Regions from separate parts of the Nocardioides sp. Leaf307 genome, predicted to be linked through region 3. Evidence: predicted binding sites of a transcription regulator. Region 3 holds the regulator's gene; each other region holds the start of a gene.

Evidence for each region. Region 3 encodes LexA, which represses DNA repair genes until DNA is damaged. Its sites were predicted from a motif close to TCGAACANNTGTTCGA; they were not measured.
Region 1: the regulator LexA is predicted to act here: its motif matches at 1,366-1,381, upstream of ASF50_RS06750 (HNH endonuclease signature motif containing protein).
Region 2: the regulator LexA is predicted to act here: its motif matches at 1,310-1,325, upstream of recA (recombinase RecA).
Region 4: the regulator LexA is predicted to act here: its motif matches at 1,663-1,678, upstream of ASF50_RS11260 (SAV_6107 family HEPN domain-containing protein).

The regions. Positions count from the first base shown of each region.
Region 1 covers NZ_LMNY01000001.1:1,472,507-1,474,703, reverse strand. Annotated here, with positions in the region: gene ASF50_RS06750 (HNH endonuclease signature motif containing protein) at 1-1,352, opposite strand, end outside; gene ASF50_RS06745 (ATP-binding protein) at 1,519-1,770, opposite strand; gene ASF50_RS06740 (EamA family transporter) at 1,772-2,197, opposite strand, start outside.
Region 2 covers NZ_LMNY01000002.1:141,596-143,792, forward strand. Annotated here, with positions in the region: gene ASF50_RS09995 (regulatory protein RecX) at 1-95, opposite strand, end outside; gene recA (recombinase RecA) at 98-1,144, opposite strand; gene ASF50_RS10005 (sensor histidine kinase) at 1,388-2,197, opposite strand, start outside.
Region 3 covers NZ_LMNY01000002.1:1,141,817-1,144,013, reverse strand. Annotated here, with positions in the region: gene ASF50_RS14640 (MXAN_6640 family putative metalloprotease) at 1-912, opposite strand, end outside; gene lexA (transcriptional repressor LexA) at 1,047-1,823, opposite strand; gene ASF50_RS19310 (LysM peptidoglycan-binding domain-containing protein) at 2,195-2,197, shown strand, end outside.
Region 4 covers NZ_LMNY01000002.1:428,760-430,956, forward strand. Annotated here, with positions in the region: gene ASF50_RS11255 (endonuclease) at 1-795, opposite strand, end outside; gene ASF50_RS11260 (SAV_6107 family HEPN domain-containing protein) at 1,024-1,479, opposite strand; gene ASF50_RS11265 (hypothetical protein) at 2,101-2,197, opposite strand, start outside.

The DNA.
Region 1 (2,197 bases), on a different contig from region 3:
TCGTGGTGGCGATGGACCGCTGTGGGGCGCAGGTCGGGGCCGGTGGTGCGGTACGGGTCGCCCGCAGGGTGCTCGTCGGCGGGCTGCTCGTTCGCGGGCTGTTCGTCGGTGGCCGGGGCTTGGCTTCGAGACGCTCGCTGCGCTCGCTCCTCAGCCACCGGGGCCGTGGCCTGTCCGGCGGTGGTCTCGGGGTCGTTGCCCGCGGCGGGGCTTCGAGACGCTCGCTGCGCTCGCTCCTCAGCCACCGGGGCCGTGGCCTGTCCGGCGGTGGTCTCGGGGTCGTTGCCCGCGGCGGGGCTTCGAGACGCTCGCTGCGCCCGCTCCTCAGCCACCGGGGTCATGGTCTGTCCCGCGGGGACGGTCTCGTGTTCGGTGGGGGTGGGGAGGTCCCGGGGGTCGGGTGGGGGTTCCTCGGCCGGGGCCTCGGCGGGGGGCGGGGGCTCCTCCGGCGCTGGTTCTTCTCCGTTCATGCGGGTTGTGTCGAGGGCGGCGAGGGTCTCGGCGCGCTCGAGGTCCTCGGGGCGCAGGTGGACGTAGACCACCCGCTCCTTCGCAGTCGTGGGCTCCACCGAGTCCAGTGCCGTCAGTCCTTGGGCGCGGTCGGTGATGACCCCGATCGCACGGGCCTTGCGGACCTCCAACGACTCGACCACGGCTCCGGTCGAGGTCTGGTGGCGGCCGAGCTCGGCGGCGGTGGCGCAGATCAGGTCGTGGAACCGGGTGAGGTCCTGGGTGTCACCGAGCACCTCAAGCCACGAGGTGCCCGACGCGGAGCCGCGGTCGACGTCGTGGGTCACCCGCACGTTCCACCCACCGCGTGCCTTCTCCTCCAGCGCGGCCTGGGCGTGGGGGTCGTGCCTGGCGGCGGCCTCGGCGACGAACAGCTCGATGCGCCGCGCGCCCAGGCTCTGTGCGCGGGAGCCGAGGGCGGCGACCTTGCGGTCGACGTACGCAGCCCCGGTGTCGTTCAACACCTGGGTCTGGGAGGCGATCCGCCGCGCGCGCCAGCCGGGGAGGGTGAGGTCCTCCACCATCGCCCAGATGCGCGGGAGACGGTGGACCAGCTCCATGACCTCGGCGAGGTTGCAGCCGGCGTTGACCGGGGAGATGTCCAGGGCCAGGGCGAGGGGTTCGGCGGCGAACTCGTCGAGGCCGTGGCGGATCATCCCGGGCACCGACCAGGCGTAGGCCTGGTCGGGGTTCAGTGCTCCCCAGCGGGCCATGACGCGCAGGGTGCGACGCTCGGCGGCGCGTACGGAGCGGGCGGTGTCGTCGGCGTACTCCAGGACGTCGTCGGCGTCGAGGGACTCGATGTCGACCACGGTGCCGGTGGTGTCGAGGTCGAGGAGCATGCACCCAGTCTATTCGAACACGTATTCGATGACTAGGTCTGCCGGTGGATCTGTGGAGAGGGTTGCGCTGTCGCGTGAGGGTGGTTTCGAGACGGTCGCTGGCGCTCCCTCCTCGACCACCGCGGTCCTGGCGGCCGGCCCTCGACCACCGCGGGCGAGCGGCGGGTCAGACCCTCCCGGCGGGCAGGACGGCGTCAGGCCGCTCGAACCACACGGTCGCACCTCCTCCGGGAGTGCCCCAGAGACCGGTCGCGTCGCCGTGCGCTTCCACGACGCGCCGGTCGGTGGCCAGACCCACCCCGGTGCCGGCCACCGCGGTGTGCACGCGCTCGAGCGGCTTGAAGACGCGGTCGCGGTCGGCCTCGGCGACGCCCAGGCAGTGGTCGACCACCACGAGCCGCACCGAGCCGGGGGTCACCTCAGGCCGGCGTCGGCTCGACCCGGACGACGCCCCGCTCGCCGAGCTTCACCGCCACCACGCCGGCCAGGATGAGCAGGCCGCCGGCCAGCTGCACCGGGCGCGGCAGCTCGTCGAGGAGCAGCCACGCGAAGCCGACGCCGGCGAGCACCTCGAGGAGGGCGACGAAGGAGGCCAGCCGCGAGCCCAGGCGACGCCCGGCCGCGATGCCCGTGGTGTAGGCCAGGGCCGCCGTCACCAGGCCGAGCAGCACCAGCGGCACCCACCAGTCGACGGTGGTGGCGCCGTAGGTGACCGGACGCGTGGACCCGGCCATGGGCAGCACGCCGACCAGGCCGAGCAGGCCCAGGACCGCCGCCCCGACGACCAGGCCGCCGGCGGCCAGCGTCAGCGGAGGCAGCCCGTTGCCTTCGTCGGCGGAGATCAC
Region 2 (2,197 bases), 1.0 Mb from region 3:
TCACCCAGGTCGGACTCGGTCGCGTCGACCCCGGCCCACGACGGGGCGGGCCGGGGGTCGACGTCGCGGTCGACCGGTCGCTGCGACCGGGTCACGATCAGAAGTCGTCGACGCCGACCGGGTCACCGGGCAGCGAGACCTCGGCGTCGACGGTGGGGCCGACCCCGAGCTTCTCGAGGATCTTCTTCTCCAGCTCGTTGGCCAGGTCGGGGTTGTCGCGCAGGAAGGTGCGGGCGTTCTCCTTGCCCTGGCCCAGCTGGTCGCCGTCGTAGGTGTACCAGGCGCCGGCCTTGCGGACCAGGCCCGCCTCGACGCCGACGTCGATCAGGCCACCCTCGCGGCTGATGCCCTTGCCGTACATGATGTCGAACTCGGCCTGCTTGAAGGGCGGGGCGACCTTGTTCTTGACGACCTTGACGCGGGTGCGGTTGCCGACCATGTCGGTGCCGTCCTTCAGCGTCTCGATGCGGCGCACGTCGAGGCGCACCGAGGAGTAGAACTTCAGCGCGCGACCACCGGTCGTGGTCTCCGGCGAGCCGAACATGACGCCGATCTTCTCGCGCAGCTGGTTGATGAAGATCGCGGTGGTCTTGGAGTTGTTGAGCGCACCGGTCATCTTGCGCAGCGCCTGGCTCATCAGGCGGGCCTGGAGGCCGACGTGGCTGTCGCCCATCTCGCCCTCGATCTCGGCGCGGGGCACGAGCGCGGCCACGGAGTCGATGACGATCAGGTCGAGCGCGCCCGAGCGGATCAGCATGTCGGCGATCTCGAGGGCCTGCTCACCGGAGTCGGGCTGGGAGACCAGCAGGGCGTCGGTGTCGACGCCGAGGGCCTTGGCGTAGTCGGGGTCGAGGGCGTGCTCGGCGTCGATGAAGGCGACGATGCCGCCGTTGCGCTGGGCGCTGGCCACCGCGTGGAGGGCGACCGTCGTCTTTCCGGAGGACTCCGGGCCGTAGATCTCCACCACGCGACCGCGCGGCAGGCCGCCGAGGCCGAGGGCGACGTCGAGGGCGATCGACCCGGTGGGGATCACCTCGAGGGGCGCGCGTGTCTCGTCGCCGAGGCGCATCACCGAGCCCTTGCCGAACTGCTTCTCGATCGAGGCGAGCGCTACGTCGAGGGCCTTGTCGCGGTCTCCAGCCATGATGTCTCCGTCCTGGGGCGGAGGGCGCTCGGCCCTCCACGGTGTGGTCTGTGGTGTCGTGCAACGTCTGTGCCGGGAACGCTAGAGGAGCCCGCCGACAGTCGGGGAACGGTGACCCGGGACTGTGGAGAACGCCGATCTGCGCGCCGTCCCCTGCACGGTAGCCCGAACACGTGTTCGACCCCAGTCGACACGCCGCGCCGCGGCGGCGCCCGGTCGACGCCGTGCTCGTCGGACCGACGGTCAGGAGAGCGGGGCGGGGGCCGGGAGCACCGCGTCGAGCGGCCCGGGGCCGTCGACGGGCAGCACGACCCGGAAGCGGCAGCCGGTCGGCCGGCCCCCCTGGTCGACTCCCTGCTCGGTGACGTCCTCGGCGTGCACGGTGCCGCGGTGGGCCTCTACGATGCCCTTGACGATGGCCAGGCCGAGCCCGGCCCCGCGACCGGTGACGTCGTCAGGGGTGCGCGAGGGCTCGGCCTGCCAGGCCACGTCGAACACCCGGGCGAGGTCGACGGCCCCGATGCCGCCGCAGCCGTCGGTCACGACGAGCTCCACGCAGTCGCCCCCCGCGGCAGCGCGCACCCCGGCGGCGAGGCCCGCGCCCTCGACGTGCACCGTGCCCCCGGGCGGGGTGTGGCGCACGGCGTTCATCACCAGGTTGGAGACCACGCGCGAGAGCCCCGAGGGGTCGGCGACGAGCTCGAGACCGCCGGGCACCGCTCCCCCGAGCCTGACCCCGCGGGCCCGTGCCACCGGGTCGGCGGCGGCGATCGCGTCGCTGACGACGTCGCCGAGCACCACGGCCTCGGGGGCCAGCCGCAGCACGCCGGCGTGGATGCGGGAGAGCTCGAAGAGGTCGTCGACCATGCGGACCATGCGGTCGACCTCGACCCGGATCTGGCGGTGGTAGCGCTCGGGGTCGGGGGTCATGCCGTCCTCGAGCGCCTCGGTCATCGCCCGCATGCCGGCCAACGGGGTGCGCAGGTCGTGGGAGACCCAGGAGACCAGCTCGCGGCGCGAGTCCTCCAGGCGCGCCTCGCGCCCACGGGCCTC
Region 3 (2,197 bases):
GAGCTCGTCCTCGGCCCAGGTGGCGGTGGCCTCGATGAGCCAGCCGTCCTCGCCGGCGTCGTAGGCGTACTGGACGGCGTGGAAGTACTCGTGGGCCGCGGTCACCTGGAGGTTCTCGGTCGGCAGGTTCGTGGGGAACTGCCCGGTGCGGTAGTCGTTGTCGAGCACGCAGTAGGCGGGCACGGCGCGCGCGTCGTCGGGCACGTCGTCGTCGGAGGTGCAGTAGCCGTAGAAGCTCATGCTGCCGACGTCGCCGAGGTAGACGTCGGTGCGGGCGTCGCCGCCCTTGGCGCCGTCGGGCAGCGGCGTGCGGTAGCCCGCGCCGGCGTAGGTGTCGTGCACGTCCTGGAGGGTCGAGAGCGCGAAGTCGACGTAGTCCGGGACGCCGTTGCCCGCACCACCGGCGCCCCCGCTCGCGTCCTTGGCCGGCACGTTGTTGCCCGAGGCGCCGCCGACGACGTAGTGCACGCACAGGTCGTCGGTGCAGACGCGCTGCACGGTGTCGTCCTCGTAGTCGAGGTAGCCGTCGCCGCGCCTGTCGGTCGGACGGGCGAGGTAGGCCGCGGCCTCCGCGCGGTCGGCGGGGGAGAGGGCGTCCATGCTCAGCGCGAGGTCGCGCAGCGCCCCCGTGAGGTCGGCCTCGCCGGCCTGCGTGAGGGTCTGCTGGGCCTCCGCGGGGCTGGTCGCCGGGTCGACCAGCGTCTCGACCACTGCGAGGGCCGCGAGGGCGTGCTCGTCCGGCGTCTCGGTCCCGTCCACACCGGGCAGCCCAGGGAGCCCAGGGAGCCCGGGGACCTCGGGCAGGTCGACCTGGGGGGCGGCCACGGCCGTGCCGGGCAGGGCCGAGACCGTCAGGGTCGAGACGGACAGGGCGCCCGCGAGGAGCAGGGCGGACAGGGGACGAAGGCGCACGTCGGGCACTCCAGTGGGTCGAGGGTTCCGGCTCTCGCTCCAGGCTCTCACGGGTCGCCGACACGCACGCCGGCCCGTCCTCCGCGGGGAGGACGGGCCGGCCCCGGGGTGTCCCGGGTGGGTGCGGCGGCGGGCTAGACACTGCGCAGGACCGCGGTGACGACGCCCAGGATCGTGGCGTGGGTGCCGTCGATCGGGTCGTAGGCCTCGTTGTGCGGCAGCAGCCAGACCTGGCCGTTCTTGCGCTGCAGGGTCTTCACCGTCGCCTCGCCGTCGATGAGGGCGGCGACGATGGTGCCGTTGTCGGCGGTCTGCTCCTTGCGGATGACGACGTAGTCGCCGCTGCAGATCGCCGCGTCGATCATCGAGTCGCCCACGACCTCGAGCAGGAAGAGCTGCCCCTCGCCGACGAGCTGCTTGGGCAGGGGGAAGACGTCCTGCACCTGCTCCTCGGCCAGGATCGGGCCGCCGGCCGCGATCCGGCCGACGACCGGGACGTAGGTGGCGGCCGGCACGGAGTCGCCGACACCGGTCTCGTCGTAACCGCTCTCCTCGGCCGCCGAGATCGACCGGCGGGCGGCCATCACCTCGGGCAGGAAGACCTCCAGCGCCCGGGGCCGGTTGGGGTCGCGCTTGAGGAAGCCCTTCTCCTCGAGCACCTTGAGCTGGTGGGCGACGCTCGAGGTGCTGGTGAGGCCGACCGCGTTGCCGATCTCGCGCATGCTCGGCGGGTAGCCGCGCTTCTCGATCGCGTCGCGGATGGTGGCCAGCACCCGCAGCTGCCGCGGGGTGAGGCCGGTGGCGTCGGGTGCACCGTCGGGCAGCTCGGTCACCGTGCCGTCCGCCGTGCCGTCGGTCGGGCCCTCCGTGGGACCGCCCCCGGTCCGCCCCCGGGTGTCCTTGGTCGCCATCGTCTGCCTCTCCGCTGGTCGGTGCCACCGATCGGTGTCGCTGGTCGCCCGGTCGGGCGATGTGCTCACCATGCCAGGAGGCCCCGAGGGTTTCAAACACCTGTTCGAACGGCGTGTCGGACCGTTCGCGACGCCCGAGGCCCGCGGGTCCGGGCCTCCGTGCCGGACGGGCGGTCGAACAGATGTTCGTCCGACCCCCTTGTGCTGTTCGAACGCGTGATCTAACGTCGTACACATGTTCGATCGAACGTGTGGTCGATCCGGTGCTCGACGGCGGTCCTCCAGGACTGTCGGTGGTCACCACTAGACATCACCTCGTCCACCTCGAGCTCCACCCCACGGCTGACCGCCCCCTTCCCCAGGAGGTCCCCATG
Region 4 (2,197 bases), 710 kb from region 3:
GTTCCACTGCTCGACGCCGCCACCGTTGTCGGTCTCGGGGCGGCTCTCGCCGGTGTAGAGCTCGATCACGCGGCTCGCGTCGGCGGGATCCTGGTCGGTCTCGCGCAGGGCGGCCCAGACCTCGTCGTAGGTGAGCCGCGCGACACCGCGCGAGACGATCGTGTGCAGCGACGTCTCCAGCGCCGAGCCCGTCTTGCCGACGGCACCGGCGTAGTAGGTGCTGTCGTAGTCGTCGGTGCCCCCGCTCGGGGGCGGGGTGGCGCCCCCGCCGCCGTCGGCGAGGGCGAAGGCGGTGGCGTTGCGCACGCCGGGTGCCGAGAAGTAGGCGCCGAGCGTGCCGGTCACGTCGATGCGGCGCCCCATCAGCGCGGGGTTGGACCGCAGCCCCCAGGACGCACGGAAGGCGCTCGGCACCTGCACGTAGACCATCCGCGACGTGGCGGTCTCCCCCGGCGCGTCGGCCAGGGCGAGGGCGTAGTCGTCGGGGAACCCCGAGGTCACCACGGTGCTGGTGGCGGTGGGCTGACCCACGACGTAGCCACGCACCGTGGCCGTGGAGCCGTCCTGCACGGTGCGCGCGGTGGCGACGCTCACCGGCGCCGCCGCGGTGGCCGCCCCCGGCAGGACCGACCCGACCATCGAGCCCACCATCGAGCCGGTCGTCGAGCCGGTCGTCGATCCCTCGGGCGCGCCGAGGAGGGCGGCGGGCGCGAGGGCGGGGGCCACCGTGAGGGTGGCCGGGACGAGGAGGAGGGACACCAGCTGCGCCGTGCGGCGCGGCCCGAGAAGCCGCATGCGCGGGACTCCGATCACTGGGACACCCGTGCGGGCGTCGGGGCGGGCGGGGCCACAGCGGCCCCCGGTCGAGCCTGGGCGATCCTCACCGCCCGGCGCGACCGGGGAACCCCTCGTCATGGACTCAACCCCGACCATCCAGCCACCCGGACCGACGAGGCCCCGCCCCGAGCCGTGTCACCGCCCTCGCCGCGCGGCCGGGCGGCCGGTCGAAGGGGGGCGGAGGGCTCAGCCGGCGCGGCTGATGCGCTCGGCCGAGGGCGCGTGCGGGACCAGGCCCAGGGCCTGCTCCACCACACCCAGGAACCGGTCGGCGTCGCGGACGAGGTCGTCGGCCTCGCGCTCGCTGACCGCGCGCCGCGACCCCGCCTCCGCGGCGGCGCGCTTCGAGGCCCCCGCTGCGAAGAAGGTCGCCCACTCCGCCAGCTCCGGCGCCACCTCGGCCAGCAGCACCCAGGCGTTCTTCTGCGGTCGACGCCGCGCCGGCGCCGGCTGGGCCCGCGCCGAGAGCAACGCGGCCGCCGAGCGGAGCGCGGCGACGTGGGCCAGCGCGTAGCGCGCCGGCACCTCGGTGGCCACGACGGCCTCCTGGAGCGACTCCGCGGCCCGCAGGAGGTAGGAGTGGGTGGTCGCCGGGAGGGCGTAGGGGTTGGGCGGGGCCACCGACGCCCGCGGCGCGCTCACGCCTCCACCTCGGCCCCGTGCGGGGCGTGCTGCTGGATGTCGTCTGTCATGGTCCACCTCACCTGGTCGTCGACCCCACGTGCGACCCCCTGACCTGCTCCCGACGAGGCCCTGCTCCGGCGGAGCCACCCGGGATCGAACGCCGACGGGGACGGGGGTCGAGGTCGCCCCCGTCGGCAGCGTTCGAACATGTATTCGAACACGGGTGAACCATACCGCCCGCCACGGACAGTGCGTCAAGGGTCGCCCGAGCGCCCCCGGGGCCGCCTGGTCGCGGAGGGGCTGCGGCCCGCCCTGGCGGGAGTCACCGGTCGGCTGGTGACACCCGCACCTGTCGGCCCGCGCGCAGGCCGACAGGTGCGGGTCCGGGCCGACAGCTGGGGCCCAAGGGGCCGACGAGGCCTGCGGGACTGGGCCGGGCCAGGCTGGGCCGGGCTGGGCGGAGCAGGCCCGACCGCGGCGGGCCTGGCGGGGCCGGGCGGGGTGGGACCGGGAGCCAGGCCGGGCCGGGCCGGGCTGGGCGGAGCGGGCCCGACCGCGGCGGGCCTGGCGGGGCCGGGCGGGGCGGGCCGGGCGGGTGGGACCGGGAGCCAGACGAGCGGGCGGGGTGGGCCGGGCGGCTCAGAGGGCCGCGGGGGCCTCTTCGACGCCGCGCATGTAGGTGTTGGTGTCGCGGTGCCACAGGGCCACGAGCAGACCGATGTCGAGGGCGAGGGCG